2 regions of the Bradyrhizobium sp. DOA1 genome follow, and region 1 is predicted to be linked to the other one. Evidence: riboswitches for the same ligand, from Rfam matches in the RefSeq annotation. Region 1 holds a riboswitch; the other holds the start of a gene.
The links. A riboswitch is a leader RNA that binds a small molecule or an ion and turns the genes downstream of it on or off. The one in region 1 is predicted to bind S-adenosylmethionine.

Region 1 (15,203 bases):
GCCGAGCAAAATCCGCTCGGACCCCGGCAGCCGTTCCCGGCGGAGGTCCAGCTCATCCTCGACAAGGCCGTCGAGCTGCGACAGAAGACCCAGCATGCGACGCCTGAGCAGCTTGCGGAGCTGGCGCAGCAGCAGGATGCGTTGCGTCAACAGCTTCAAGCCTATCGGCAGTCGGCGAACAGCCGCGCCAAGGCGGGCAACGAGGGGGCCAATCAGTTTACGCGGGACCGGAAATGCGGAAACTAGCGCGCCTACCAGTCTTGAGGGCGATCTCAATCGCCTGCCTCGCCTTCCTGCTCGGAGGCTTGTCGCCTGCGGTCGCCCAGCAGGACCAGGATCCCGACGCGTTGCTCGACAGCGCGGAAAAGGCGATGCAGGACTCCGGCGACAGCCTCCGGCAGAAGGAGTCCGGCAAGAGCCTGAACAACCAATCCGACGCCATCCAGAAGCTCGAAGAATACAAGCGCGCGACCGAGCGAAGCCAATCGTCCAATCGCGATCGGTCCGTCATCACGCAACGTGATCTGGACGACCTGCTCCGGCAGATCGAGAAAGCGGCGCGCGAAGGCAATCGCGAAGCGGCGCAGCGCATGCTCGAGCAGCTGGCGCAGATCATGGAAAACCTCCAAATGGCGCAGCGCGGGCAATCCGGCGAAAGCGAGATGGAGCAGGCGCTCAACGAGCTGAGCGACATGATCCGCAAGCAGCAGCAATTGCGCGACAAGACGTTCAAGCAGGGCCAGGACTCCCGGCGCGACCGTTCGCGCGGCAAGCAGCAGGGCGACCAGTCGATGTCGGACCTGCAGCAAGATCAGGAGGCGCTGCGCGAGCGCCTGAAGAAGCTGCAGGACCAGCTCGCCAAGCGCGGCCTCGCGCAGAAGGGACAAAAGGGTCAGAAGCAGCAAGGGCAGCAAGGGCAGAAGGGCCAGCAGGGCGAGCAAGGTCAGTCCGGCGATCAGGACGGCGACCAGGGCGACGACGACGGCAGTCTCGATGACGCCGACGGTGCCATGGGCGATGCCGGCTCGAAGCTCGGCGAGGGCAATGCCGACGGCGCGACGGATGCGCAAGGCAAGGCGCTCGATGCCTTGCGCAAGGGCGCGCAGAAGATGGCCGAGGCGATGCAGCAGGGCGATGGCGAGGGGCAGGGAGATGGTCCCGGCAATCGCGCCGGCCGTCAGCAGAGCGGCGGCAATCAGACCGATCCGCTCGGCCGCCCGCTTCACGGCCGCGATCTCAGCGACGACTACACCGTCAAGATCCCCGGCGAGATCGACGCCCAGCGCGTCCGCCGCATCCTCGAAGAGCTCCGCCGCCGTCTCGGCGATCCCTCGCGTCCGCAGCTCGAGCTCGACTATATCGAGCGGCTGCTGAAGGATTTTTGAGACGGACTCACCTTTGGCTCATTGTCATCGTCCGGCTTGGCCGGGCGATCCAGTATCCCAGAGGCCTGCATTGAAGAGCTCGCTCTCACCGCATCCGTCACGGCGTACTGGATGCCCCGGTCAAGCCGGGGCATGACAGCAAAGTGTCGGGCGGCAGCTTCGTGTCACCCCTTCTTCGCCGCCAGAGCATCCGCAACGGCAGTGCGGATGTCGGCGACCGAGAAAGGCTTGGTCACGACGTCATGCACCAGTGCGTTGAGGTTGGAGGCGCGCTCGCGCTGATCGGCAAAGCCGGTCATCAGCAGGATGGTCAAGTCGGGGAAGTCGCGCGCGGCGGAGAGGGCCAGCGCGATGCCGTCCATCACGGGCATCTGGATGTCGGTGAGCAGGAGATCGAATGCGCCGTCCTCGCGGGTCAGGATCTCGAGTGCCTCGGCGCCGTCCTGCGCGGTGACGGTCTCGTGGCCGTCCATGGCGATCGCGCGCGCCACCAGCGTGCGCATCGAATCCTCGTCATCGGCAATCAGGATCTTCGGCATGAGACGAACCTTGCGACCGGCTCCCGCGCGGACCTTTCGAGGCTGATTATACGCTGCCGCCGGCGATGTCGCGCCGGTTGAAGAAGCGAACGTCGATGTTGCGGCCCTCCGGGGGTGGTGAGGCCAGGCGCGAGCGGAAGAAGGCGCGCTCGCCGGGTCGTAGCACGGTCTGCTCCAGCACCGTGTTCCAGGCGTAGATCTCGGCGCCCTGGGCGTCGCGCACGGCGAAGCGCAGGCGGGGGATGTCGAGCGCTTTCTTGCCTTCGCCGACGATCACGCCCTCGATCACCAGCACCTGCTTACCGTCTACGGTCTCGCTGGACAGCTTGACGTCCTTGAAGGCCAGCCCTCTCAGATTCACCTCCAGCCCGACCATCTTGTAGAACGCCGCCGTCTGCGGCAGCAACCGCACCATGTCGCCGCGCCAGATCACGAGCGCGAGGACCAGCGCGCCCATGGCAGCGCAGGCGGTCGGGAGGCCGAAATGGGATTTTCGCTGCGGGGCGGGGGCGACCGGCCGGCTGACCCGCGCGCCGCGGCGGCGGAACAGGCTGCTAAACCAGGACTGGTGCTGCGCGCCGGCGATCTCCTCCTCGGCGGCCCGGGCCGCCGCGGACCACTCGTCCTCGATATCCTTGGTCTCCTCGGCTGGCCAGTCGCTGGCGATCGAGGGGCTGTCGACGACCGGGGTGTCGGCGGTGCCGTCGTCCTTGGCATAGGAGTTCCACTGCTCGGCGAGGTCGGACTGGTCCTCCTCGGCCTGGCTGGCTGCGGCCATGGCCGGGATCGAGGCCTCCTCGATCGCGTCCTCGGCATGGGCGACCCAGGTCTCCTTGCAACGGGAGCAGCGTACCGTCCGGCCGTTCGCCCCCAGGCTCGCAAGCTTGATCGCGTAGGATGTCGTACAATGGGGGCAGACGATATGCATGGACGAGCCTTGATGCATGAGCGAGGACTTGGACGGGAACTTGGACCGGACTTGACGATGCCGCGGTCGCGGAGGACCGGGCGGCCCTTATGGTACCGGGCGAGCGTTAACGAACCGGAAACCATAACGGTCGCAAAAAACGTCAATCGTCTACGGCGGGGCACAGCTGTGCAGCCCGCGCCCCCTCTCGAACGGAGCTGAGCTTGGTTCGGTTCGAAAATGTCGGATTGCGTTACGGTCTGGGGCCGGAGATTCTGCGCGACCTCAGTTTTCAGATTCCGGCGCATTCCTTTCAGTTTTTGACCGGCCCCTCCGGCGCCGGCAAGACGTCGCTGCTGCGCCTGTTGTTCTTGTCGCATCGGCCGACGCGGGGCCTCGTCAACCTGTTCGGACACGACATCTCACGACTCGGCAAGGACGAGATCGCCGATCTGCGCAAGCGCATCGGCATCGTGCTCCAGGATTTCCGGCTGCTCGACCACATGACGACCTATGAGAACGTCGCGCTGCCGTTCCGCGTCATGGGCCGCAGCGAGTCGAGCTATCGCAAGGAGGTCATCGATCTCTTGCGCTGGGTCGGCCTCGGCGACCGCATGGACGCGTTGCCGCCGATCCTGTCCGGCGGCGAGAAGCAGCGCGCGGCGATCGCGCGCGCCGTGATCTCGCGCCCGCAGCTGCTGCTCGCGGACGAGCCGACCGGCAGCGTCGATCCGACGCTCGGCCGCCGCCTGCTGCGGCTCTTCATCGAGCTCAACAAATCGGGCACGGCCGTCATCATCGCAACCCACGACATCGGGCTGATGGACCAGTACGAAGCGCTGCGCCTCGTACTGCATCAGGGACGGCTGCACGTCTATGAGTAGGACCGACGAGCGCGGCGTGCTGGTTGATCTCGGGCAGGAGCGTCCGCAGCTTCCGGCCAAGGCCCGCAACATGTCGCCGATCGTGCCGCGCGCCTCGATTCACGGCCGCGCGCTGGTCGCCGTCGTCGCCATCATGACCTTCCTGGCGTCGATGACCACAGGCACGGTGCTGTTGGTCAGCGCCTCCGCCGCGGAATGGCAGTCGGACGTCGCGAGCGAGATCACCATCCAGATCCGTCCGCAGGCGGGGCGCGATCTCGAGCGCGACACCGCAGCGGTGACGGAAGCCATGCGCACGCAAGCCGGCATCGTCGAGGTCAAGCCGTTCACCAAGGACGAGAGCGGCAAGCTGCTCGAGCCCTGGCTCGGCACCGGACTGTCGATGGACGATCTGCCGGTGCCGCGCATGATCATCGCCCGCGTGCAGCCGGGCACGCTGCTCGATCTCGGCGTCCTGCGCGCGCGCGTCACCCAGGTGGCGCCGAGCGCGAGCGTCGACGATCATCGTGCCTGGATCGAGCGCATGCGCTCAATGACCAACGCCACCGTCCTCGCCGGGCTCGGCATTCTCGCGCTGGTCATCATCGCCACCATCATCTCGGTCTCGTTTGCGACCCGTGGCGCCATGGCGGCGAACCGCCCGATCGTCGAGGTCCTGCATTTCGTCGGCGCCGGTGACCGTTACATCGCCAACCATTTCCTGCGCCACTTCCTTCGCCTGGGCCTCGAGGGCGGCGTGATCGGCGGCGGCGCGGCCATGCTGCTGTTCGGCTTCTCGGAGTCGATCGCAGGCTGGTTTTCCGGCACCCCCGTGGGCGACCAGTTCGCAGCGCTGCTCGGCACCTTCTCGCTCCGGCCATCCGGCTACATCGTGCTCGCCGCGCAGGCGGTGCTGATCGGCGCCATCACCGCGGTGGCCTCCCGCCAGACGCTGTTCGCGACGTTGAATGACGTCGATTAACTCCGTTAAACCAGACTCCACTTCGCCTCAAAACCTCTTAAAATCACCGCAGGGAAGGGATCACCGACATCGCATGACCTCGCCGACCGACGATCGATCACCGAAACTGCCGCGCGGCTGGCTGCGTGCGACAATCGTGTCGACGATCGCGCTTGCCTTCGTCGGCGCGGCGGCGGGCTTCATCGCGTTCCTGTCGCAATTGCGCGGCGCGGAGTTGGTGCCGGACCGCAGGGCGGACGGCATCGTGGTGCTCACCGGCGGTTCCTCGCGGGTTTCTGACGCAATGGAGCTGCTCGCTGCCGGTTACGGTCGCAGGCTTCTGATCTCGGGGGTGCATCCGACCTCGACCGCGAGCGACATCTCCCGGACCCTGCCGGAGAACCAGTCCTTCATGACTTGTTGCGTCGACCTCGACCGCACCGCGCTCTCGACCCGCGGCAATGCCGCGGAGGCGCGGCGCTGGGCCGACGGGCGGCGGTTCAAATCCCTGATCGTGGTCACATCGAACTATCACATGCCGCGCGCGCTGGTGGAATTCTCCCATGCGATGCCGCAGGCGACGCTGATCCCGTTCGCGGTGGTCGGCGAGAAATGGCGTGAGGAGCCGTGGTGGACTTCGCCGTCGACGTTGCGGCTGCTGTTGTCGGAATATGTCAAGTACGTCGCAGCTGAGCTCAGGGTCCGGCTGGAGAATTTCGGGATTGACCTTTCGCCCGAGATATTGGAGCAGCCTGCAGGCGTGCAGCCGAAGCGCCCCAACACTGCACAGGCTAATTGATCGGCAACCTGGTCGGCAAATTAATCGGCAAATCAATCGGATCGTCGATGTTCCTGATTTTCCTGCGCTCGCTCGTGTTCAACGTGCTGTTCTACGCCGTGCTGGTGTGCCTCGCGATCGTGGCGCTGCCGACTTTCGCATTGCCGCCGCGCGCGATGCTGACGGTCGCGCAATGGTGGGCGAAGGCGACGCTGGTCCTGATGCGCCTCGTCTGCAACATCAAGGTGGAGTTTCGCGGTGTCGAGAAGATCCCGCAAGGACCCTTGTTGATCGTGGCCAAGCACCAGTCGTTCTGGGAGACGTTCGTGCTGCCGGGCTTCTTCGATCGTCCGATCTTCATCCTCAAGCGTCAGCTGATGCAGATTCCGGTGTTCGGTCAATTCCTGGGCAAGACCGGGATGATCGCGATCGACCGCAATGCCGGCGTGAAGGCGCTGCTCGACATGACACGACGGGCGCGCGAGGCGGTGCGCAGCGGGAAGCAGCTCGTGATCTTTCCGGAAGGCACGCGCCGCGCGCCGGGCGCGCCGCCCGATTACAAGACCGGCTTTGCCCAAATCTATTCGTCCTGCGGCGTGCAATGCCTTCCGGTCGCGCTCAACTCCGGCCTGTTCTGGCCGCGCCGCACCTTCATGCGCTATCCCGGTACCCTGGTGGTGGAATTCCTCGATCCGCTTCCGGCCGGTCTGCCGAAGGACGAGTTCCTCGCGCGCGTGCAGACAGCAATCGAGGACACGACCGCTCGTCTCGTCGAAGCGGGCCGGAAAGAGCAAGAGCAGCTGATCGGATCGGCGCCGAGCTATGCGCCGGCGGACGGTTAGCGGCTTTCGCGATCGTCGGTCGAGGCCGGTGTGTGCAGGGAATGCGCATCACCATGCAACATCGCTGCGAGCTGGTGCAGCTGCGTGTCGCGAAAGCCTTCGGCCTCGATCGCCTTCACCGTCGCTGTCACGTAATCGCGATTGGCGCCGGACTGGCCATGTCCCTGGAGGACATGGCGGTGCTGTTCGGCGAGCGACAGCCGGCCGGCATATTGCACATGGCCGCGGTCGACGACATAGGCGAGCGCGGCGACGCGCTGCCGCGCATCGTTCTCCAGCCACACCGAGCGCATCACCTCGCGATAGACCGAGGTGACCTGCTCGCGCGCCCGCAGATAAGCGACGACATCGGCACGATCCTTCTCGGCGACGCGAAAGGCGATGCCGCGGCAGGCGCCGCCGCGGTCGAGCCCGAGCACCAGGCCCGGCTTCTCCGGCGTGCCGCGGTGCACGAAGGAATAGACGCAGAGCGCGCGGTGCTCGCCGACCAGCCGCGCCGGGACACGTTCTTCGAATTCGAAACCCGGCCGCCACATCAGCGAGCCGTAGCCGAACACCCAGAGGTCGCCCTTGGCTGTGGTGACGGAGGGGAGGGTGATTTCCGACATTTCGGGCACGGCTACCAGAATGAGGCCCCCAAGCGAAGCGCTTTCTGCGCCTTTCGTCGCAGGCCGGCCTCGCTTACATTTGCCTGAATCTGGGGTCAAAGGGTCGCCGCATGTCCAATATGACCGTTGCCACAGGCCGCCGCCGCTCCCGTTGGGGCCTATTCATTGCTCCGATTTTCGTCCTTGTCCTCGCGGTGGCCTGGACCTGCTTCTGGTTCTATGCCGCCTCGCAGGCCGAAATCGCCGCAGACGCCTGGCGGGCGCAGGAGGCCAAGGCAGGCCGCATCTATGACTGCGCCAAGCGCTCGATCGCGGGCTTCCCGTTCCGCTTCGAGGTGCAGTGCTCGGGCGCCAGCGTCGCCCTGGTCTCGCAAAACGCGAGCAAGACGCCGTTCACGGCGAAGCTCGACAACATCCTGGTCGTCGCCCAGGTCTATGACCCCAAGCTCGTCATCGCCGAGTTCTCTGCGCCGGCGACATTGACCGACGGCGTCACGCAAAACACCTTCGTGGTGAATTGGAGCAAGGGCCGCAGCAGCGTGGTCGGCCTGCCGGCGGTGCCGGACCGTGCCTCGCTCGTGTTCGACGATCCCAGCCTCAACCGTCTCGACGGCAGCGTGCAGGTGCCGCTCGCGCGCGCCAAGCAGGTCGAGCTGCACGGCCGCCTCGCGGACGGATCGAAGTCCGATCGCCCGGTGATCGAGACCGTGCTCCACGTCGCGCAGGGCAGCATCCAGGGTGTGCATCCGCTGCTCGCCGAGCCGTTCGAGGCGGACACGCGCGCGAAGATCACGGGCCTCAAAGACCTCACGCCAAAACCCTGGCCGCAGCGCTTCCGCGAGATCCAGGCCGCCGGCGGCCAAATCGAGATCGTGCAGTCACGCATCCAGCAGGGCGAGATGATCGCGGTTGCGGCCGGCACGCTCGGCCTTTCGCCCAACGGCCGGCTCGACGGCGAATTGCAGATGACGGTCACCGGCCTCGAGCGCGTGATCCCGGCACTCGGCATCGAGAAGATGCTGGAGGAGGGCGTGCCGCAAGCCACGCTCGATCGCCTCGCGCCCGGGGTGAAGTCGCAGGACCTCAACAATCTGTTCGGCGCGCTCGACCGCGCCGTTCCCGGCCTCGGCAAGGTCATCAAGCAGAATGCCAATGCCGGCGTTGCCGCCGGCATCAATTCGATCGGCACCGAGAGCATGCTGGAAGGCAAGAAGGCGCGGAGCTTCCCGCTGAAATTCGTCGACGGTGCCGTGCTGCTCGGCCCGGTCAAGGTCGGGCAGATCCCGCCGCTGTATTGATCCGCCGTCATTGCGAGCGAAGCGAAGCAATCCAGACTTTCTCCGACGGAAACGGCTGGATTGCTTCGTCGCTTCGCTCCTCGCAATGACCGAGGAGAGACGCGTGGTCTAAGGCTTCTTCAGCGCCGCATGCGGTCGGCCGAAATCGGGCGCGGCCGAATCCTGGCCGATCTCGACGATGCCGCGGCGAATGGCGCGGGTGCGGGTGAAGTGGTCGAACAGCGCCTCGCCGTCGCCGCGGCGGATCGCACGCGTGAGCTTCGCGAGATCCTCGGTGAAGGTCCCGAGCATCTCCAGCACCGCTTCCTTGTTGGCGAGGAAGACGTCCCGCCACATCGTCGGATCGGAGGCCGCGATGCGGGTGAAGTCGCGAAAGCCGCCGGCGGAGAATTTGATCACCTCGGATTCCGTCACCTGCGCCAGCTCGTCGGCGGTGCCGACGATGGTGTAGGCGATCAGATGCGGCAGATGGCTGGTGATGGCGAGCACGAGATCATGATGATCCGGCGTCATCACCTCGACCTTGGCGCCCATCGCTGCCCAGAAGGCACGCAGGTGCTCAGTCGCCGCTGCGTCAGTGCCGTCAGGCGGGGTGAGGATGCACCATCGGTTGATGAACAGCTCGGCGAAGCCTGAGTCCGGCCCCGAATGCTCGGTGCCCGCGACGGGATGCGCCGGCACGAAATGAACGCCTTGCGGCAGATGCGGGGCCATGTCCCGGACCACCGCACCCTTGACCGAGCCGACGTCGGAGACAATCGCCCCCGGCTTGATATGAGCAGCGATCTCCTGTGCCACGGGCCCGCAGGCGCCGACGGGAATGCAGAGGATGACGAGATCGGCGTCCTTCACGGCCTCCGCGTTGGTCGCCACCACCTCGTCGACGATGCCGAGCTCGGCGACGCGCGCGCGTGTCTTCTCCGAGCGCGCGGTGGTGACGATCGTGCCCGCCAGGCCCTGGAGCTTCGCGGCGCGCGCGATCGAGCCGCCGATCAGGCCGAAGCCGATCAGCGCCACGCGCAGGAAATGCGCCTGCGTGCTCATTTGCCGGCCATGAAGTCGCGCAAGCCCTCGACAACGAGGCGGTTCGCCTCCTCGGTGCCGATGGTCATGCGCAGCGCATGCGGCAGGCCGTAATTCTTCAGCGCGCGCAGCACCAAGCCCCGCCTAGTCAGGTAGGCGTCGGCCGCATCCGCGGTCTTGCCCTCGGTCGGGAAGTGGATCAGCACGAAATTGGCGACGCTCGGGGTCACCTTCAGGTCGAGCTTGCCGATCTCCTCGGTCAGCCAGTTGCGCCAGGTTTCGGTGAACTGCTTCGACATCGCCTGGTGCGCGGTGTCCTCGATCGCGGCGACCGCGGCGTACATCGCCGGCGTCGACACGTTGAAGGGGCCGCGGATGCGGTTGACCGCGTCGATGATGTGCTCGGGCCCGAACATCCAGCCGATGCGCAGTGCGGCAAGTCCGTGGATCTTGGAGAAGGTGTGCGTCACCACGGTGTTCTCGGTGGTGGCAACGAGCTCGATCCCCATTTCGTAGTCGTTGCGCGAGACATAGTCGCAATAGGCGGCGTCCAGCACCAGCAGCACGTGCGACGGCAGCCCGGCGCGCAGCCGCTTGACCTCGTCGAACGGCACATAGGTGCCGGTCGGATTGTTGGGGTTGGCGAGCCAGACCAGCTTTGTCTTCGGCGTCACGGCGTTAAGGATAGCGTCGACGTCGCAGGTGAGGTTTTTCTCCTGCGCGATGACGTTCTTGGCGCCCACGGCCATGGTCGCAATCGGGTAGACCAGGAAGCCGTGGGTGGTGGAGATCGCCTCGTCGCCCTGACCGAGATAGGTGTGCGCGAGCAGATTAAGTATCTCGTCGGAGCCGGCGCCGCAGATGATGCGGTTGGGATCGAGCCCGAAGGAGCGGCCGATCGCCTCGCGCAGCACCCGCGAGGTGCCTTCCGGATAGTCCTCCAGGTGATCGGCGACGCGCTTGAACGCCTCGATCGCTTTCGGCGAGGGGCCGAACGGCGTCTCGTTGGCCGAGAGCTTGAACACCTTGCGGCCCGGCTCGGCGACCGGGCTCTTGCCGGGCGTGTAGGGCGCAATATCGAGAATGCCGGGATTCGGCACGGGGCGGGACATCTTCAACTCCGGGTAGGCTGGGCGGCTCGCGACTTACGATTTCGCCCCGGTCGGGGGCACCGTATAGCGCGTTGCGTGGCTGCCGACGAGGGCCGTGGAGCGCACCGAGGCCCCCGCCTCGATCAGGGCAGCCCTGATTTTGTCGATGCTGGTCGCATGCGTGACCGAGACCAGCAGGGCCGCGCCGTCGAAGGCGGTGTCGGGCACCGCCACGATCTCGGCCAGCGGCGACAGGGCGCGCGCGACCTCGGCGTTCCAGCCCGACACGCGCACGCTGAAGGTCTCGACCTCGGTCACCAGGGCGCTGTCGGCGACGCGCGAGATCGCGAACACCGGCAGCGCGGCCGGATGGTCGGCGCGCTCGACGAAAGGCATCCGCGCGATGATTTTCGGCGCGCCGTCCGCTTCCAGCTCCAGCCACCACGGCGTGCGGCTCGACGTCGCCGAGACCAGCGCCAGATCGCCCTTGGATTTCGCCACCGCTTCGACCGCAGCCTGCGCGCTGAAATGTGCGACGTAAGGCACCGTGAAGCCGAAATGGAAGCGCGCGGAGTCGCGCATCGCCGGCTCGCTCACCGAGATGTCGGCATGCACGGAGAACGGCGCCTGGACATAGGTGAAGGTCGAGATGATGACGCGCCAGATGCTCTCGACCGTGTCGAGCGGCAGGATGCCGCGATGGCGCTGCACGATCTCGCGCATCATCGAAGCCTCGCGCGCGGGGCGGAACGCCGAGCCGACCTCCTGGGTCTGCTTCACCTGGATCAGGCGGTCGATGATGTCGCCGCGCTGCATCAGCAGGCGATGCATGCCCTCGTCGATCGCATCGATCTCCTTGCGCAATTCCTGAAGCGATGGTGGCGCGGGCGGACGTTGGGACATGTCTGACGAGCGTTGTTGAAAGGCGTTCCAATGCGGATCGGCCAGTGCCGTCACCGCCGCGGTCGATGTCCTGATTAGGCAGTCAGCGCGGCGAAAGCAAAGAGAAATGCAAAGGGAAATTAGGCCCTTTCGGCCCGCAGGCTGGAGGCAAATCTGGCCGATCCCGGTCGCGACTTGACGAAAACCGCCTAAGCCAGTAGATTTTTGCCTGTTCCGTGGTCATTTGAGCCGGCCGGCTTGCAGCCACGTTAAAAAACTCGCTAAACAGGCCGGGGACGCTTTCGATCCCGGCCGAACCTATCGTTCAGGCCGGGTTTTTCATGGCCTGATGTCACTGCGGTCTGAAGTCCGATCGCACATGAGGTCGATGGTCAGATGGGCAGCGTCAAGTCGATTCCGAGTCCCGCGATCAGCACCGATGATCGGTCGCATGAAGTGGATCATCCGAGCTCGGAGGTCGCGCATTTCGGCGCCGATCAGCCGTTGCGGCTCGATTGCGGCGTCGATCTCTCGCCGTTCCAGATCGCCTATCAGACCTATGGCGAGCTGAACGCCGACCGCTCCAATGCCATTCTGATCTGCCATGCGCTGACCGGTGATCAGCATGTCGCCAATGTCCATCCCGTCACCGGCAAGCCGGGCTGGTGGGAGACACTGGTCGGACCCGGCCGACCCATCGATCCCAAGCACTACTTCATCATCTGCTCCAACGTGATCGGCGGCTGCATGGGTTCGACCGGGCCGGCCTCGATCAACCCAGCCACGGGCAAGGTGTGGGGTCTGGACTTCCCCGTCATCACCATTCCCGACATGGTACGCGCGCAGGCGATGCTGATCGACCGGCTTGGCATCGATACGCTGTTTGCCGTCGTCGGCGGCTCGATGGGCGGCATGCAGGTGCTGCAATGGACCGCGGCCTATCCTGCCCGCGTCTACTCCGCGTTGGCGATTGCCTGCTCCACGCGGCATTCGGCGCAGAACATCGCCTTCCACGAACTCGGCCGCCAGGCCGTGATGGCCGACCCCGACTGGCACAATGGCGGCTATGCCGACCGCGGCATCCATCCGCATCGCGGCCTCGCGGTGGCGCGCATGGCCGCGCACATCACCTATCTCTCCGACGCCGCGCTGCACCGCAAGTTCGGCCGCCGTATGCAGGACCGCGAGCTGCCGACCTTCTCCTTCGATGCCGACTTCCAGGTCGAGTCCTATCTGCGCTACCAAGGCTCGTCCTTCGTCGAGCGTTTTGATGCCAACTCCTATCTCTATCTAACGCGCGCGATGGACTATTTCGACATCGCCGCCGACCATGGCGGGGTGCTCGCCAAGGCGTTCGCCGGCATCAAGACGCGCTTCTGCGTGGTCTCCTTCACCAGCGACTGGCTGTTTCCGACCTCGGAATCCCGCGCGCTGGTGCACGCGTTGAACGCGTCGAGCGCGCGGGTGTCGTTCGCCGAGATCGAGACCGATCGCGGCCATGACGCCTTCCTGCTCGACGTGCCCGAATTCTTCGACATCTCCCGCGCCTTCCTGCAATCGGCAGGCAAGGCCCGCGGACTGAAGGGTAGCTAAGATGTCCGTGCAGGAAGTGTTGCCGCTGGACGGCGTTGCGACCAGGCAGTCCGGTGATTATCGCGCCGATCATCGTCTGGTGGCCGACATGGTCAAGCCGGGCTCGAAAGTGCTCGACGTCGGCTGCGGCGAGGGCGATCTGCTCCAGCTGCTGGAGATGCGTGGCATCGACGGCCGTGGCATCGAGCTGTCGCGCGAGGGCGTCAACCGCTGCGTCGCCAAGGGGCTCGCCGTGGTGCAGGGCGATGCGGACACCGACCTCGTCAATTATCCCGACGATACGTTCGACTATGTGATCCTGTCGCAGACGCTGCAGGCGACGCGGCAGCCGCGTGTGGTGCTGGAGAACCTCCTGCGCATCGGCCGCCGCGCCATCGTGTCGTTCCCGAATTTCGGCTTCTGGAAGATGCGGCTCCAGCTCCTGATCGGCGGCCACATGCCGCGCACGGAGAATTTGCCGGCGACCTGGTACGACACCGCCAACATCCATTTCTGCACCATCAAGGATTTCGTCGAGCTCTGCGACGAGATCAACGTCAAGATGGAGCGCGCGGTGGCGCTCGATCTCTACGGCCGTCCGGTGCCGCTGAACCTGCCGTGGTGGGTGTGGAACATGTTCGGCGAGCAGGGCGTGTTTCTGCTGAGCCGGGGTGGAGGGAAATAGTCTCTCCGTCATTCCGGGGTGATGCGAAGCATCGAGCCCGGCATCCATAAGCACGATCGTGAGTATGGATACCGGGCCTGCGCCTTCGGCGCGTGCCGGAATGCGCTCGTTCTAGTGCGCCGCCAGCGACCGCGGATCGCGCGCCGGCCATCGTCCGGCCTCGACCAGCGTGACGAACCGCTCCACGCTCGCGTTGAACAGCGCGGGCTCTTCGAGATTGAGCACGTGGCCCGATTTCGGAAACATCGCGAGTCCGGCCGCCGGCAGATGCTTCTTCAGGAACAGGCTCGGTCCGACGCACGGATCGTCCTCGTCGCCGCAGATGATCAGGGCCGGCGTCGCAGCGCCCTTGATCGCATCCGTCATCGTGTAGATCGAAGGACGGCCGCCCTGGAAGCCGCGCATCGTGCGCGCCGAACCGTTGGCGTCATGACGCGCAAGGGCGGCGTAGAAGTCGGCGTGGCCGCGCGGGTCCTTCACCAGGAAGGGAATCCGGCTCGGCGCCTCGCGCGTGACCTTGGCAACCTCGGCGGAGCCCAGCGTCTCGAACTGCTCGGCATTAGCGCGGCACTGCTGGCGCCAGGCATCGAGATTCTCGAGCTCCGAGCCCGAGCCGACGCCCGCCAGCGTCATCGACAGCGCGCGCTGCGGCGCGTTGAGCCCGATCTGGAGCGATGAGTAGGCGCCCATCGACAGTCCGACGAGATGCGCGCGCTCGATCTTGAGATGATCGAGCACCGCAAGCGCATCGGTATAGAAGTGTTCGTAGGTGTAGACCTCGCCGTCGGGCACGTCCGATGGCGTGTAGCCGCGCGCGGAATAAGTGATGCAGCGGTGGCCGCGCGAGAAGTAGCGCATCTGCGGCTCCCAATTGGTGTAGTCGGCCGCGAACTCGTGCAGAAAAATGATCGGCGATCCCTGGCCCGCCTCCTCGAAATAGATGCGGACGTCGTCCCTGGTCGTGGCGTGGGGCATTAACTGTTTCCCTCTCTTCAAGCCGCCTTTCGAGGATTGCAGTTAACGCTGTTGTCCGCAATGCGGCAGCATCAAATCAGCACCGGCGCAAAATCATCGCAGCCATTCGCCGACGCGTGGCGTCTTTTTCTCGCCACATCGGGCGGCTTAACGGCCAGACGGAGGTCGGCCACCGCACGAGTGGCTGGAAATTGGGGGTGTCAACGAAGGATGAAGAATGTTGGAGTTGTTTGCGTCTCGCCTGTCGCGTTGTTTTATCGCGCTGGCGATCTTCTTCGCGGCGGTCGCCGTATTCGTTTCTCCGGCCTCAGCGCGGCCGCATCATCGTCATAGCGCAGAGCGGCACGGTTACGTGCATCACGCCAGACATCATCACAGCCGTCACTACCGCCACCATGCCCGCAGCTCGCGCTTCGAGCGGAGCGTGGCGCAATTGCAGGCGAACGGATTCGGTAACACCTTCGCGAGCTATGATCCGAACGCAAATGGCGGCATGGCCAACAACGGAATGGTCAACAGCGCCGCAAGCAGCGGCAGCTTCGGTGGTGGATCGGGCCTCGTGTCCGAGGCGCGGCGCTATCTCGGCGGCAATCCGACCGGGCGCGGCCGCCTGTGGTGCGCGCGCTTCATGAACATGGTGCTGCAGCACACCGGCCATCAGGGCACAGGCTCCGACATGGCGAGTTCTTTCGCGCGGTACGGCACCCGTGTCTCCGGTCCGCAGGTCGGCGCCATTGCGGTGATGTCGCGCGGCGGCCGAGGCGGCCATGTCGGCATCATCACCGGCATCGATG
Region 2 (15,203 bases), 1.3 Mb from region 1:
CCCAAGGTGCCACCGAGCACGATCTGCCAGGCCGCGGAGTTGAGAATGAGGAACGACGGCAGCTTCATGTTGCCGGTGCCGCGCAGGACGCCCGCCATGGTGTTGAGCAGCCAGGGTAGCACCGCACCGCCGAAAAACACCTGAGTGTAGGCGACGGCGTGCGTCAGCACATCGCCACGGCCGCCGAGCAATTCGAGAAGGCGCGGCCCGAAGATCAGCATACTCAGCATGAAGACGAGACCGAAGCTGATGCCGATCATCAGCGCGTGCATCGCCAGCGTGCCGGCGCGTTCGCGGTTACCGGCGCCGAGCGCGCGGGCGATGGCGGAGGCCACCGCGCCGCCCATGGCACCGCCCGACATCGTCATGGTCAGGATCACGGTCGGAAACACCAGCGCCATCGCAGCCAGGGCCTCGACGCCGAGCCGGCCGACATAGGACGTCTCCGCGATCACCACACAGATGCCGGCTGAGAGCCCGATCACGTTCGGCCAAGCCAGCGAGAGCAGCGTGCGCAGGATCGGTCCATCCGTCAGCGCGCTCTTGATCGGCTGCGGAGGCGGCGGCAACGGACGCTCTTGTTCATCGACCGGGATTTCGGCGATGTCGGACATGTCCTCTCCCGGGCACGAGCGCCATTTTTGCGGCGCGGCAATGAACAGGTGTGCCAATCAATTTCTTCGCGCGCGAGGCGCGGCAGGGCTTGTTAGCACGGCGCGCGCCGATTCCTCCTGCGCAGGGTGCAGGCGTGCTCTGCGGCAGCGCATTCCAAGGGGTGAAACTACTGGAGTGTCCACACCAGCGGCGGGCGGCCGCCCTTGGCTGGACGCATGTGCACGCCAATGTGCCGCCCGCATCCCGCAGCCAGGCCTTCGAACAACCCCTCAAGCACCTTGGCGCAAGCGGGGTGATAGTCGGTGACGTCGTCCATCAGCTTCCAGCTCTGCTGACTGATTTCGAACGTACCTTCGGATTGCGCCATCTCGGCGGCGTCATCCTGCGCGGCGAACAACGCGTTCAAGAACGAGGCAAATTCGCGCGCACCACCGCGGCTCATCGACAGCGCGGCTGCGACCTCGTCGAAGTACTGCATCCCGATCAGCTTGCCGGTGAGGTGCAGCAGATAGCCGGCGTCCTCGGGGCCGAACAGCTGCACCATGACCGGCGCGGCGGTGCGGACATATTCCATCGCATAGTTGCGATAGGCTTTCTCGAGTCGTGGTTTCGGCCAGCTCGCAACCGGCAGCGCCGGCGCGGTGTTCGCGTCGAACAGCGGCGCCTCGAGGTGACGCGCAAACACCAGACGCTGGTCGAGCTCCAGCGAATGGTCGTATTGATGATAGTAGCCTTCGAGGCCGTCCTGGCCATCGACGCTCTGCTTGGTGCAAACGAAGCCCAGCCTGATATCGCCGAGCGCGACGCCGTTGTTGGCGTGCCAGCCGCGCAACATCGCGCGCGAGACCTCGCCGGGCACCCCGCAGATCGCGGTGCCCTTCCAGATCCAGCGTGGCGGCGGATAGCGGATCCAGGCCTTGATGTCGCTCTCATACATGTATTCGACATGCACGCCGCCGATCCAGTTGGAGAGATAGTGATATTGCGCAGCGGCGACCGCCGGCGGCAGATGGCTGAGTCCGAGCTTTTCGAGCCCGGGCAGGAAGCGCTCCTGCTGCTGGCGGCGGAACACGCGGAAGACGAATTCGGCGGCATTCGCATTCCCGCGGCGCGTGACAACGGTGAGAATGAGGCCGGTGAAGTAGGCGTGATAGAGATCAGCGATCGCCCGCCAGCGCTTCCATTGGGCTTCCTGCGCCGTGTCTGATGCAGCGGTCATGTTCGCTCCCGATCGTTGTTTTGATCGAGTGTGTCACTGCGTCAGTTTGCAGGCAACATGATGCGCGTGCAGGCCGCTCTGCGCAGCACGCCCGTCAATTCCGCATCACGAATTTTGTGCCGACCTGGCCGCCCGCTCGCGCTCGACGCGTTCGGTGACATCGCGCGCCATCGCCACAGATCCCTGCACGGCACCGCCTGCATCACGCACCAGCGCGAACGTCATCTCGATGTAGAGCTTGCGCCCGCTCTTGTGCAGCGCGCGGGTCAGCGTCGGCCTGCCCGCAAGCTTCATCGCGCCGCTCGCAAGCGCGGCCTCAAAACCTTTCCAATGCGCGGCGCGCAAATGCTCGGGAATGATCAGGTCGAGGTTCTGGCCGAGCGCTTCGTCCGCCGTGAAACCGAACAGCGCGGTCGACGCACGATTCCAGCGCATGATCGTGCCGGAGCGATCGGAATAGATCAGCGCGTCGGCGACGTCGTTGAGGATGTTTGCGTTGAGATCGGATAGATCGGTCATGTCGTCACCTCGCACACAGCCCGAGCCCGTTTCGCATCCTGCCACACATCAGTGTCATCGCCCGCGAAGGCGGGCGATCCAGTATTCGAGGCAGCAGTGACTGAATCGAGAGGCTGCGGCGCACTGGATGCCCGGTCAAGCCGGGGCATGACAGTAAAGTGTGGGGCTACACCCGAAAATGCTTCGATAGTTTGAGGCCCTGCGCCTGGTAGTTCGAGCCGATACGCTGGCCGTACATCGCATCGGGGCGGGCCAACATCTTCTCGTAGACGAGGCGGCCGACGATCTGGCCGTGCTCGAGGATGAACGGCACCTCGCGCGAGCGCACTTCGAGCACCGCCCGCGATCCTAGCCCGCCCGCGCCGGCATAGCCGAAGCCGGGATCGAAGAAGCCGGCATAGTGCACGCGGAATTCGCCGACCAGCGGATCGAACGGCACCATTTCGGCGGCGTAGTCGGGCGGAACCTGAACGGCTTCCTTGGAGGCGAGGATGTAGAACTCGCCGGGATCGAGGATCAGGCTACCGTCGGGACGGGCCGAGATCGGCTCCCAGAAATCCTCCACCGCATAGCCGGAGCGGCGATCGACGTCGACCACGCCGGTATGGCGCTTGGCGCGATAGCCGACGAAGCCGTTCGCTTTCTCGCCCGACAGATCCACCGACACAGCGACGCCGCCCGAGAGGTCGGCATCGTCGATGTCGACGAGGCGCTCAGTGGCATGCAAGCCATCGAGCTCGTCGGCGTTGAGGATGGCATCGCCGGTGCGAAAGCGTACCTGCGACAGGCGCGAGCCCTCGCGCACCAGTACCGGAAACGTCTTCGGGCTGATTTCGGCATAGAGCGGGCCGTGATAGCCGGCGCCGATCATGTCGAAGCGGCGGGTGCCGTCGGCGATCACACGCGTGAAGACGTCGAGCCGGCCGGTCGAGCTCTTGGGGTTCGCAGCCGCGACGATCTCCGGCGGCAGCGCGAGGCTCTCCAGCAGCGGCACGATGTAGACGCAGTTGGTCTCCAGCACCGCGCCGTCCGCGAGGCTGAACTCGTGCAGCTTCAACTCGTCAATGCGCTCGGCGACGGTGGCGCCGGGACCCGGCAGGAAGCTGGCGCGGACGCGATAGGCGATGTCGCCGAGGCGCAGATCGAGGCTCGCCGGCTGGATCTGGCTTTCGACGAAATCGTAGGCAGGCAGGATGAGCCCCGCCTCCGCCATCGCCGCGATCATGCGGTCGGGCAGGATACCATTGGCGTCGGCAGCGACCGTGAACGTCAACCGAGGGACCTCATCAGGGAGCAAACACATCCCGACATACGGGAAATATGAGCCTTTTACGGCTATCCGATGGACGCCTTGACGGAAAGGGCATTGCGGAATATGAGCATCACTTATCCCGTGGTGATTTGAGCCGGCCGGCTTGCAGCCACGTTAAATAAGTCGCTAAACAGGCCGGGGACCTCTGTGATCCCGGCCCGTGGAGATATCCAGGCCGGTTTTTTTGTGACCGGTTTCGACGAGACGGTCATATCGGAGGGTCCTATGTCGAAGTCACCTGCCACCTACCGCCCCGAAACCCGCCTGGTCCATTCCGGCACCCTGCGCTCGCAATATGGCGAGACGTCGGAGGCGCTGTTCCTGACGCAAGGCTATGTCTACAACAGCGCCGAGGAATGCGAGGCGCGGTTCAAGGGCGAGGATCCCGGCTTCATCTATTCCCGTTATTCGAATCCGACCATCGCGATGTTCGAGCGCCGCATCATCGAGCTCGAGGGCGCTGAGGCTGCACGTTCGGCGGCCACCGGCATGGCGGCGGTGACGACGGCGATCCTGGCGCCGCTTAAGGCCGGCGATCACGTCGTGGCTTCGCGTGCGCTGTTTGGCTCCTGCCTCTACGTCATCCAGGATCTGCTACCGCGCTACGGCATCGAGACCACGCTGGTCGACGGGCTCGATCTCGACCAATGGCAGCGGGCCGTGCGGCCGAACACCAAGACGTTCTTCCTGGAGAGCCCAACCAACCCGACGCTCGACGTGCTCGACATCCCGTCCATCGCCGAGATCGCACACAAGGGCGGTGCGCGGCTCGTCGTCGACAACGTGTTCGCAACCCCGATCTGGCAGAGCCCACTGGCGTTAGGGGCCGACGTCGTCGTCTATTCCGCGACCAAGCATATCGACGGCCAGGGCCGGTGCCTCGGCGGCATCATCCTGTCCTCGGAAGCCTTCATCGCCGAGCACATCCACAATTTCATGCGTCAGACCGGCCCGTCGATCTCGCCGTTCAATGCCTGGGTCCTGCTCAAGGGCCTGGAGACGCTGGGCGTGCGCGTGCGTGCGCAGACCGACACCGCAGCACGCATTGCCGAGGTACTGGCGAGCCATCCGAAGGTCTCGCGGCTGGTCTATCCCGGCCGCGCCGATCATCCGCAAGCAGCATTGGTGAAAAAGCAGATGCGCGGCGGCTCGACGCTGGTCGGCTTCGAGGTCAAGGGCGGCAAACAGGCGGCCTTCCGCGTGCTCAACGAATTGAAGCTGGCGAAGATCTCGAACAATCTCGGCGACGCCAAGAGTCTCGTCACCCATCCGGCCACGACGACGCATCAGCGCCTGAAGCCGGAGGACCGCGCCGCGCTCGGCATCAGCGAAGGCTTCATCCGCTTCTCTGCGGGGCTGGAGCATGCCGATGATCTGATCGAGGATCTGACCGCGGCGCTGGAGAAGGCGTGAGCGGCGAATAGTGAGTAGCGAATAGCGAGTGCAATCCCTATTCGCTACTCGCCATTCCCCATTCGCGTCTCGTCACATCGGCCGATACGCACGCACGTCCGCGGGAACGTTCACGCCCAGCCTGATCTGGCCGACCGAGCGGATGATGTCGTCGCCGAGCAGCTGGGCGAAGCAGGCGTAGCCCCAATCGTTCATGTGCAGACCGTCGGCGATGACGAAGCCCTCGACCGGGATCGACTGGTTCTCGTGCCAGTCGCGCATCACCTCGAAGCGCGGAAAGATGCCGACCTTGCGGAGCTCGGCAACCTTGCCAAGCAGCTTGATCATCTTGCCGGCGCTCTCGGCGCGCTGGTTGACGGCCGGCGAATATTGCGGATCGACCAGCACGATGTCGGCGCCGCCTGCGGCCTGGATTCGGGAGATGCCGTCCTCGACCAGCTTGGCGGTATCGCCGGGATCGAGGTTGCGCAGCACGGCGTTGGTGCCGACCTGCCAGATCACCATGTCCGGATGGACGTCGATCACCTGCGTCTGAAGGCGCTTCATCATCTCGGGCGCGTCCTCGCCGCCGACGCCGGCGTTGACGACGGTGATGTCGGCGGTCGGATAGTGCCGGCGCAGCTGCGCCGCGAGACGGTTCGGATAGTTGAATTCCGGCGAGCTCGCGCCGAATCCAGCGGTCGAGGACGAGCCGAACGCAACGATGACGACGGGCTGGCCGGCGACGAGCTTGCTTGCGACATGCGGCAGCGAGCCCATCGCCTTCGAGCCGCCCTTCGGCGGCAGGCAGGGCACGCGGCTGAAAATGTCGCCGGCGGATTTTGCGACCTCCTTCACCTTGTCGATGGCGCGGGCCGTGATGCCGCGCTGCTCGGGAGATGTCGCAGCGACGGTGGTTTGTGCGTGCGAGGCGGAGGCGGGATCAGCCGGCTGCGCGGGCGTCGTCTGTGCAGCGTGCGTCTGCGCGCGAGACGGCGACGCGGGCGTCAGCAACAGCAGCAGCGCCGCTGCGATCGCAGCCAGCGCTGGCGTCAGGCAAAAAGGGCGGAGAAAACTCATTAACGCTAGACCTCAATTTTGCTGCTGGGCCGGCTCCAGACGGGCTGCGTCGATCACGAACTGTGCCAACGCCCGGCCAAGGCAATCATGGACCTGTTTCGCCAGCTCAGGGCCGCGGGACGGGTTGAACAGGTCGAACTGGCCCTGCTCATTCCACTGCCGCATGATCGCGAAGCGATCGAACAGCGGGATGTCGTGCTCCTGCGCAACCACGCGCATATTATCGAGAAAAGGCTGCGCCGAGATCATGGTGTCGGTACGCGGGCTGTACTGCAAATTCATCAAGACGACGTCCGCCCCTGCCTTTTGCAACGCAGTAACCCCTTCGGTCACCGCGCCGCGAAAATCGTCGGGATCGATGGCTCGGATAGCGTCCACGGTCCCGGTCTGCCAGATGACCAAAGTAGGCGTTTTTGCTTCCATCAGCTTAACGAAGGTGCCGGCGGTTTCCTCGGCCGTCTTCTTGCTCTGTATATCTACGGAAACGTGCACCACTTCCGACGGCGGCAGCTTGTCCTTGAGGATTGCTTCCATCCGCGCCGGATAGGAGCTGCTCTCCGAGGATGGAATCGTGGTCGAGCGGCTGCCGATGACCAGAATCTCGAGCGGCTTGCCGGCCTTGACGGCATCGGCAACCCTGGGAAGCTGGCTTTCACTGGTCAGCAGATAGGACGGCAGTTCGCACGCGGGGGGCACCGCGGGGGCAGCAGGCACAGCATCGCCCGCGCGCGCCAGGGGCGCGGCGAGGCCACCGCATAGCAGGACCAGGCTCAGGAGAACCTTCGCCTTCATCAGCCCCCTCCCGCCAGATCGGCGTTCTTGGCTTTTGCACCGCTCTTGTCAGCCACGCGCTTGTACCACGAAATGAGCCAGGCTACCCCCCACATGATCAGGATTCCGGAGAGACTAATCAAGGCATGCATGCCCGCGCCACCTGAGACTTCCGCCAGGATGAAATGGCCGGCGAACGCCAGGAAGACGCCGAGACAGAAGATCTCCAGGGAATGCTGGCCGCACAGGATCAGCGGCCGCAGCCAGGGCGATTTCAGTCCCGGCCAGGTCCGGGGCAGGAAGCGCACCGTGAGCGCTGCCAGTGCCAGGAAATGCGCGAAGCGCAGCACATCGAGGTCGGTCTTGTTGATCGGATACATCCATTGCTCGATCCGCTTCGGCATGAATTGGGAGAGCTGCGGCACGTACCAGGTCAACGTCACGTAGAACGCCGCCACGAGATAGGCGATCGAGATCCACATCGTCACCGGCGAGGCCAGGATACGCGACATGCGCCGCGCACCTCCGAGCGCGCACCATGCGCCGAACACGAACAGCAACTGCCAGGCGAAGGGATTGAACGCCCAGAAGCCGTTCGGATAGGCCGACAAATAGAGATCGTACTCCCAGGTGACCGCGTAGAGCAGCACCGAAAGCCCGAGCGTGACGTCGGGCCGCCATTTCATCGACCACAGGATCAGCGGCAGCGCCAACATCAGGACGATATATAGCGGCAGCACGTCCATGTTGACGGGACGGAAACGCAGCAACAACGCCTGCACGATCATGACGTCGGGCTGCTTGAGGAACTCCATGATCCCCATCTCTTCGGTATAGAGCGGGTTCTCGAACCTGGTCGCCACATAGGAGATTTCGGCAAGGAAGATCGTGAACAGGAAGACGTGGGCGACATAGATCTGCCAGACCCGGCGCAGGATGCGCGCGGTGGCGATGAGGACGCCGCTCTCCAGCATCGCCCGACCGTAGACGAAGGCGGCGGTGTAGCCGGAGATGAAGATGAAGATCTCGGTGGCGTCGCTGAGGCCGTAATTGCGGATGGTGAACCAGGTCAGCAAACTGGGCGGCAGGTGATCGATGAAGATCAGCCACAGCGCCAGCCCGCGAAACAGATCGAGCCGCAGCTCGCGCTCGCCGATGGCCGGCAGCGTGATAGCCGAGGAGACCACGCGCGGCTTCGCCCCCGCGGGTTTGGCGGTTCCCGCGATCGTCGATCCCGTCACTTGGTCGGCAATGGTCATCGGGGGCCAAAAACCCTTCCGCAAATCGCGACGTGTCAAGCAGTGTACCGATCCGGCCGATCTCTCGCAAAGCGGCCGGATCACATCGCGGTGTCCTTCCCCGCGAATTCTGGCGGGACGATGTCGCCAAGGCCGTCTCGCGGCGTTTGGTTCCCGGCCGGGGAATCGGTATGATGGCCGCATGTACCGCGCCGTGACCCGCCAGATCGAAGTGACCGTCGAGCCGAACTTTGTTCCGGAGCAGTCGTCGCCTGACCGCTCGCGCTATTTCTGGTCCTACACCATCGTCATCACCAATTCCGGCGAGGAGACCGTGCAGCTGAAGACGCGGCACTGGATCATCACCGATGCCTCCGGCCGCCAGCAGGAGGTCAAGGGCGAGGGCGTGGTCGGCGAGCAGCCGATTTTGGCTCCCGGCGAGCGCTTCGAATACACCTCCGGCGTACCGCTGACGACCGCCTCCGGCTTCATGACCGGCCGCTACCAGATGGTTAGCGAAAGCGGCGAGCGCTTCGAGATCGACGTGCCGACGTTCTCGCTCGACAGCCCCGACAACAAGCGGGTGTTGAACTAGGGGGCAGAGCGACGCTACGCGTCCTCCACGCCCGCCTCATCCGGCGTGAACTGGTACACCGACGAGCAGAACTCGCAGGTCACGACGACCTTGTCGTCCTTCACCATCGCGGCGCGATCGTCAGCCGAAAAGCTCTTCAGCATGGAGGCGACCGCATCGCGCGAGCAGGAGCATTGCGCTTTCAGCGACAGCGGGTTGAACACACGCACACCACGCTCGTGAAACAACCGAAACAGCAGCCGCTCGCCGGAGAGCTCGGGATCGATCAGCTCGACGTCCTCGACGGTCTCGATCAGCGAGCGCGCCTCGACCCAGGCGTCGTCTTCCGTGACGCTGTGCACCTCGGTGCCTTCGGGCGCATCGCCGGGATGCAGGTCCGCCTGCCGTGCGCGCTCCGGCGCCTTCGGCAGGAACTGCATCAGCATGCCGCCGGCGCGCCAGCGATGCTTGCCGCCGTCGCTCGAGCGCCATTCCTCGCCGACCGCAAGGCGCACGCGCGTCGGGATCTGCTCGGAGCGCAGGAAATATTCGTGGGCGGCCTCTTCCAGGCCGCCGCCGTCGAGCGCGACCAGGCCTTGATAGCGGCTCATGTCGGGGCCCTGATCGATGGTCATGGCGAGATGGCCGCGGCCGAGCAGCGCGCCGGAGTTCAAGCCAGAATCCTTGGCCTCGCCGAGACGCGCGGCATCGTAGCGCGCGTAAGCGCGCAGGCGATCCGGGGCCATGTAATCGACGACCAGGAACGACACCGGACCGTCGGTCTGGGCCTGGAGGATGAAGCGCCCCTCGAATTTCAGCGCCGAGCCGAGCAGCGTCGTCAGCACGATGGCCTCGCCGAGCAGCTTGCCGACGGGCGCGGGATAATCGTGCTTGGTCAGGATGTCGTCGAGCGCCGGGCCAAGCCGCACCAGGCGGCCGCGCACGTCGAGCGCATCGACCTCGTAAGGCAGCACGGCGTCATCGATCGGAACCGCTGATGGTGCGCGAACCGGGCCTTCGGGCCCGGCTTTCATGTCAGGAGATTGGGAAACCATGGCGCTCTATCTGGGGTCTGAGATGGGGATTGGAAGGGGGTGCGATCCGGATGCAGAATGGATCACACGAAAGCACGACAAGATCAGTGTCGTCCCGGGACTCGCAAGGCGCGAGCCCGGGACCCATAGCCACATGATTACATCACAACGCGAGATGACAACCCCGAGTCCTCGCCAAACAACTTCCTGTGGCTATGGATCCCGGATCGGCGCGCCGCTGTGCGGCGCTTGTCCGGGACGACAGTGTGTGCAAGGCGGTCGCCGGGCTTCCACCGGTGCTACTTCACCGCGTCGAAGCACCAGGCCAGGATGCCCTTTTGCGCGTGCAGGCGGTTTTCGGCCTCGTCGAACACGACCGATTGCGGGCCGTCGATCACCTCGTCGGTGACCTCCTCGCCGCGATGGGCCGGCAGGCAGTGCATGAACAGCGCGTCGGGCTTGGCCAGCGACATCAGCTTGCCGTTGACCTGGTAGGGCTTCAGCACGTTGTGACGATGCTCGCCCTCCTTGTCGCCCATCGACACCCAGGTGTCGGTGACGACGCAGTCGGCGCCCTTCACCGCGGCTTCCGGATCGGTGCCGAGCACGATGGGCGCGTTGGTCGCCTTGATCCAGTCGCGCATCACCTTCTTGGGTGCGAGCTCCGGAGGCGTCGCAACATTGAGCTGGAATTTGAAGCGCTCGGCGGCGTGCGCCCAGGACGCCAGCACGTTGTTGTCGTCGCCGGTCCAGGCCACCGTCTTGCCCTCGATCGGGCCGCGATGCTCCTCGTAGGTCATGAGGTCGGCCATCACCTGGCAGGGATGCGAACGGCGCGTCAGGCCGTTGATGACGGGCACGGTCGCATAGGCGGCAAGCTCCAGCAGCGCCTCGTGATTGAGGATGCGGATCATGATGGCGTCGACATAGCGCGACAGCACGCGCGCGGTGTCGGCGATGGTCTCGCCGCGGCCGAGCTGCATCTCGGCGCCGGTGAGCATGATGGGCTCACCGCCGAGCTGGCGCATGGCCACGTCGAACGACACCCGCGTCCGCGTCGAAGGACGCTCGAAGATCATCGCCAGCGTCTTGCCTTCGAGCGGCCTGACCGGCTGATGCGCCTTCTGCTTCGCCTTCATGGCGGAGGATGCGGCGAGCATGCGCTTGAGCTCCGACAACGGGAGCTCGTTGATGTCGAGGAAGTGTCTCGGCGACTTGCTCATCAGCTTGCCGCCCGCTTGGTCTGACTGGACGAGATCGCAGCGCAAGCACGCTCGAGCCGCCCGACGCTGTCCTCGATCTCGGCTTCGGTGACGATCAGAGGCGGCAGGAAGCGCACGACATTGTCGCCGGCACCGACCGTGAGCAGCTTTTCGTTGCGCAAGGCGGCAACGAGATCAGCCGAAGGCACCACCGCCTTGATGCCGATCAGCAGACCTTCGCCACGGACTTCGCTGACGATATCGGGGTGGCGGTCGATCACGGAGGCGAGCTTCTGCTTGAGCAGCAGCGACATCTTCTGCACGTGATCGAAGAAGCCGGGCTTGAGCATGACGTCGAGCACGGCGTTCGCAGCGGAGATCGCGAGCGGATTGCCGCCGAACGTCGAGCCGTGTGAGCCGGGCCCCATTCCGGCAGCCGCCTCCGCCGTGGCGAGCACCGCGCCGATCGGGAAGCCGCCACCGAGCGCCTTGGCGAGCGACATCACGTCGGGCGTGACGCCGGTGCGCCGGTGCGCGAAGAGATCGCCGGTACGCCCCATGCCGGTCTGCACCTCGTCGAAAGCGAGCAGAAGACCCTTCTCGTCGCAGAGCTGGCGCAGCGCCTTGAGGAAGGCGGGCGTCGACGAACGCACGCCGCCCTCGCCCTGGATCGGCTCAATCAGGATGCCAGCGGTCTGCGGGCCGATCGCCTTCTTCACGGCCTCGATGTCGCCATGCGGGACCTGGTCGAAACCGTCCATCGGCGGACCAAAACCTTCGAGGTATTTTGCAGATCCGGTCGCGGCCAGCGTCGCCAGCGTGCGGCCATGGAAGGCGCCTTCGAAGGTGATGATGCGATAGCGTTCCGGATGGCCCTTGGAGAAGTGATGGTGGCGGACCAGCTTGATCACACCCTCCAGCGCCTCGGCGCCGGAATTGCAGAAGAACACGAAGTCCGCAAAGCTCTCGTTGCACAGGCGCACGGCGAGCTTCTCGCCATCCGGGCTCTGGAACAGGTTCGACATGTGCCAGAGCTTCGTCGACTGCTCCTGCAAGGCCTTGACCAGCGCCGGATGGCAATGGCCGAGCGCGTTCACCGCAACACCCGAGGTGAAATCGAGATAGCGATCGCCATTGGTCGCGATCAGCCAGCAGCCTTCGCCGCGCTCGAAACCAAGGTCGGCCCTGGCGAAAACGGGAAGCAGATGCGGCGCGGCGCTGTTGGTCATGACCATCACTTGGATGTTGCATTTGAATGTTGAGACCTGCCTGGCATGCCTTGCGCAGCGCACCATTGACCGGTCCGGAAAACGAAACGTGCCGCCTTTTAAGGGCGGCACGCGGCACTATCTTATGCCTGGCAAGACGGGTGTCAATGCCGCCCGGAAAGCCTCGCGAAACGCTGATTCCGTAGTCTTGCGGTGCCGATTTTGCGGGGTTTTCACCACGGAACATGTGGAAGCGAGTCGGCGGACTCTTGCGCGGGAGTCACGCCATATTGTAGCGTTTGGACTGTCAGATACGACATCTCGTGCAGCGGTTCTGATCCCAAGAGTCCTCATGTACCGGCGTAAACGTTCGGGCGCTCGTTGCGCGCCCGGCGAGCCTTAAGGGATTCTGGCGGCACGGGTTTTTTCAAGGCTTAGGCATTCGCTGCGAGGCCCCAGGATGGCGGCGCGCAGCGAGGGAAAGGGTGCAATGACGGTTTTGACCTGGTCCGATGATCGCGTCGAGCAGCTGAAAAAGCTCTGGGAGGCCGGACTTTCGGCCAGCCAGATCGCGGCTGAGCTCGGCAATGTGACCCGCAATGCCGTGATCGGCAAAGTGCACAGGCTCGGCCTGTCCGGCCGCGCCAAGAGTCCGTCTTCGGCCGCTCCGCGGCCGCGCAAGGCACGCCCGGCGCAGCACATGATGCGGGTGACCCGTCCGATCTCGCGCGGCAACACCGCGCTGGCGCAGGCCTTCGAGGTCGAGGTCGAGGCAGAGCCCGTCACCTACGACAACGTGGTGCCGATGAGCCAGCGGCTGTCGCTGCTGGAATTGAACGAGGCGACCTGCCACTGGCCGGTCGGCGATCCCTCGAGCCCGGATTTCTTCTTCTGCGGCGGCAAGGCGCTCTCCGGCCTGCCCTACTGCGCCCAGCACTCGCGCGTCGCCTATCAGCCCGCAGCGGATCGCCGGCGCGCGCCGGCCAAGCCGAGCACGCGGTGAGCGGGGTTTAACTGACTGCAAGGACAGCAGCCGTCGCGCGATGACGGCTCCAATTGCTCGGTGTCACCCCCGCGAACGCGGGGATCCATAACCCAAGGGCGCAATTGTTGCGCGAGATGGTCACACCGAGTCGTCGTCAAACCACGTCTTGTGGTTATGGGTCCCGGGTTCGCGCTGCGCGCGCCCCGGGACGACAGCTGAGATTGTAGCCACAGCTGCCAGCGAACAAACTCAAAAACCTTACGTCTGCTCCGCCTTCGCAAACCGATCGTCGAGCGCATAGCCGGCACCGCGGACCGTGCGGATCGGGTCCTGCTCGCGGCCGAGATTGAGCAGCTTGCGCAGGCGGCCGATATGGACGTCGACGGTGCGTTCGTCGATGTAGATGTCGCGGCCCCAGACGCTGTCGAGCAGTTGCTCGCGCGAGAACACGCGGCCCGGATGCTCCAGGAAGAACTCCAGAAGGCGATACTCGGTCGGGCCGAGATCGATCGGCCGGCCCGAGCGCGCGACGCGGCGCTTGTCGCGGTCGAGCTCGATGTCGCCATAGGCCAGCACAGTGGCGAGCCGCTCCGGGCTTGCCCGCCGCAGAAGGCCCTTCACCCGCGCCAGCAGCTCCGGCACCGAGAACGGCTTGACGATGTAGTCGTCGGCGCCGGTCGCAAGACCCCGCACCCGCTCGCTCTCCTCGCCGCGCGCGGTGAGCATGATGATCGGCAGCTGCTTGGTCTCGGGACGGGTGCGCAGACGCCGGCACAGCTCGATGCCTGACAGCCCCGGCAGCATCCAGTCGAGCACGATCAGATCGGGGATGTGTTCCTTGAGGCGGGTGTCGGCGTCGTCGCCGCGCATCACCGTCTCCACGTCATAGCCGTCGCCTTCGAGGTTGTAGCGCAGAAGCTCGGTGAGAGCTTCTTCGTCTTCAACCACCATAATGCGTGCGCCCATGTGGTCGTCGCTCCTTAAGTCGTCAGGTATTCGGGACCGTCGTGGCGAAGGTCGTCATGTCGCCCTTCGGCCGCTTGTCGGTCATCGCCTGACCCTCGATCATGTAGAACACGGTCTCGGCGATGTTGGTGGCGTGGTCGCCGATCCGCTCGATGTTCTTGGCGCAGAACATCAGGTGGATGCAGAACGAGATGTTGCGCGGATCCTCCATCATATAAGTGAGGAGCTCGCGGAACAGCGAGGTGCAGATGGCGTCGACCTCCTCGTCGCCCTTCCACACCGCCATCGCCGCCGGCAGATCATGCGCGGCATAAGCGTCCAGCACCGACTTGACCTGCTGCTGCACGAGGTCGGTCATGTGCTCGAGGCCGCGAAACAGCTTCAGCGGATGGAAGTCCGCATCCAGCGCGGCGACGCGTTTGCCCATGTTCTTGGCGAGGTCGCCGATGCGCTCCAGATCGGTCGCGACGCGCATGGCGCCGACGATCTCGCGCAGGTCGACCGCCATCGGCTGGCGGCGGGCGATGGTGAGCACGGCGCGCTCCTCGATGCGCTTCTGCAGCGCGTCGAGCTCGGCGTCGATGGTGACGACGCGCTGGCCGAGTGCGACGTCGCGGCGGATCAGCGCGTCGACGGAGTCGACGATCATGCGCTCGGCGATGCCCCCCATCTCGGCGACCAGGCGGGTGAGCTCCTGGAGGTCGGTGTCGAAGGCCTTTGCGGTATGTTCAGAACCCATGTCCCGTCTCCTCAGCCGAACCGGCCGGTGATGTAATCCTGCGTGCGCCGGTCGCTCGGCGACGTGAAGATCTTGCTGGTGTCGTCGAACTCGATCAGCTCGCCGAGATACATGAAGGCGGTCTTGTCGGAGACACGGGCCGCCTGCTGCATGTTATGGGTGACGATCGCGATCGTGTAATTTTCGGACAGTTCCTGGATCAGCTCCTCGACCTTGGCGGTCGAGATCGGATCGAGCGCCGAGCAGGGCTCGTCGAACAGGATCACCTCGGGCCGCACCGCGACGGTGCGCGCGATGCAGAGACGCTGCTGCTGGCCGCCGGAGAGCGACAGGCCGGAGGCGTTGAGCT

Region 2: linked by a shared signal. The riboswitch ahead of SE91_RS33470 (O-succinylhomoserine sulfhydrylase) and the one ahead of metX (homoserine O-acetyltransferase MetX) in region 1 are both predicted to bind S-adenosylmethionine.

What each region holds. Positions count from the first base shown of each region.
Region 1 is NZ_JXJM01000001.1:5,888,090-5,903,292, reverse strand. It holds gene SE91_RS27170 (TIGR02302 family protein) at 1-246, shown strand, start outside; gene SE91_RS27165 (DUF4175 family protein) at 234-1,385, shown strand; gene SE91_RS27160 (response regulator) at 1,550-1,924, opposite strand; gene SE91_RS27155 (MJ0042-type zinc finger domain-containing protein) at 1,971-2,852, opposite strand; gene ftsE (cell division ATP-binding protein FtsE) at 3,056-3,715, shown strand; gene SE91_RS27145 (cell division protein FtsX) at 3,708-4,676, shown strand; gene SE91_RS27140 (YdcF family protein) at 4,750-5,454, shown strand; gene SE91_RS27135 (lysophospholipid acyltransferase family protein) at 5,502-6,275, shown strand; gene SE91_RS27130 (gamma-glutamylcyclotransferase) at 6,272-6,883, opposite strand; gene SE91_RS27125 (DUF2125 domain-containing protein) at 6,994-8,181, shown strand; gene SE91_RS27120 (prephenate/arogenate dehydrogenase family protein) at 8,290-9,225, opposite strand; gene hisC (histidinol-phosphate transaminase) at 9,222-10,316, opposite strand; gene SE91_RS27110 (chorismate mutase) at 10,350-11,198, opposite strand; SAM riboswitch at 11,404-11,483, shown strand; gene metX (homoserine O-acetyltransferase MetX) at 11,574-12,770, shown strand; gene metW (methionine biosynthesis protein MetW) at 12,772-13,434, shown strand; gene SE91_RS27095 (alpha/beta fold hydrolase) at 13,546-14,409, opposite strand; gene SE91_RS27090 (TIGR02594 family protein) at 14,627-15,203, shown strand, end outside.
Region 2 is NZ_JXJM01000001.1:7,223,262-7,238,464, forward strand. It holds gene SE91_RS33450 (MATE family efflux transporter) at 1-614, opposite strand, end outside; gene SE91_RS33455 (hypothetical protein) at 782-1,834, opposite strand; gene SE91_RS33460 (PAS domain S-box protein) at 1,940-2,353, opposite strand; gene SE91_RS33465 (2'-deoxycytidine 5'-triphosphate deaminase) at 2,520-3,656, opposite strand; SAM riboswitch at 3,737-3,816, shown strand; gene SE91_RS33470 (O-succinylhomoserine sulfhydrylase) at 3,891-5,078, shown strand; gene SE91_RS33475 (SGNH/GDSL hydrolase family protein) at 5,151-6,137, opposite strand; gene SE91_RS33480 (SGNH/GDSL hydrolase family protein) at 6,150-6,929, opposite strand; gene SE91_RS33485 (OpgC domain-containing protein) at 6,929-8,167, opposite strand; gene apaG (Co2+/Mg2+ efflux facilitator ApaG/CorD) at 8,349-8,741, shown strand; gene SE91_RS33495 (Hsp33 family molecular chaperone) at 8,756-9,775, opposite strand; gene argF (ornithine carbamoyltransferase) at 10,054-10,977, opposite strand; gene SE91_RS33505 (aspartate aminotransferase family protein) at 10,977-12,185, opposite strand; gene SE91_RS33510 (GcrA family cell cycle regulator) at 12,655-13,167, shown strand; gene phoB (phosphate regulon transcriptional regulator PhoB) at 13,408-14,115, opposite strand; gene phoU (phosphate signaling complex protein PhoU) at 14,138-14,854, opposite strand; gene pstB (phosphate ABC transporter ATP-binding protein PstB) at 14,866-15,203, opposite strand, start outside.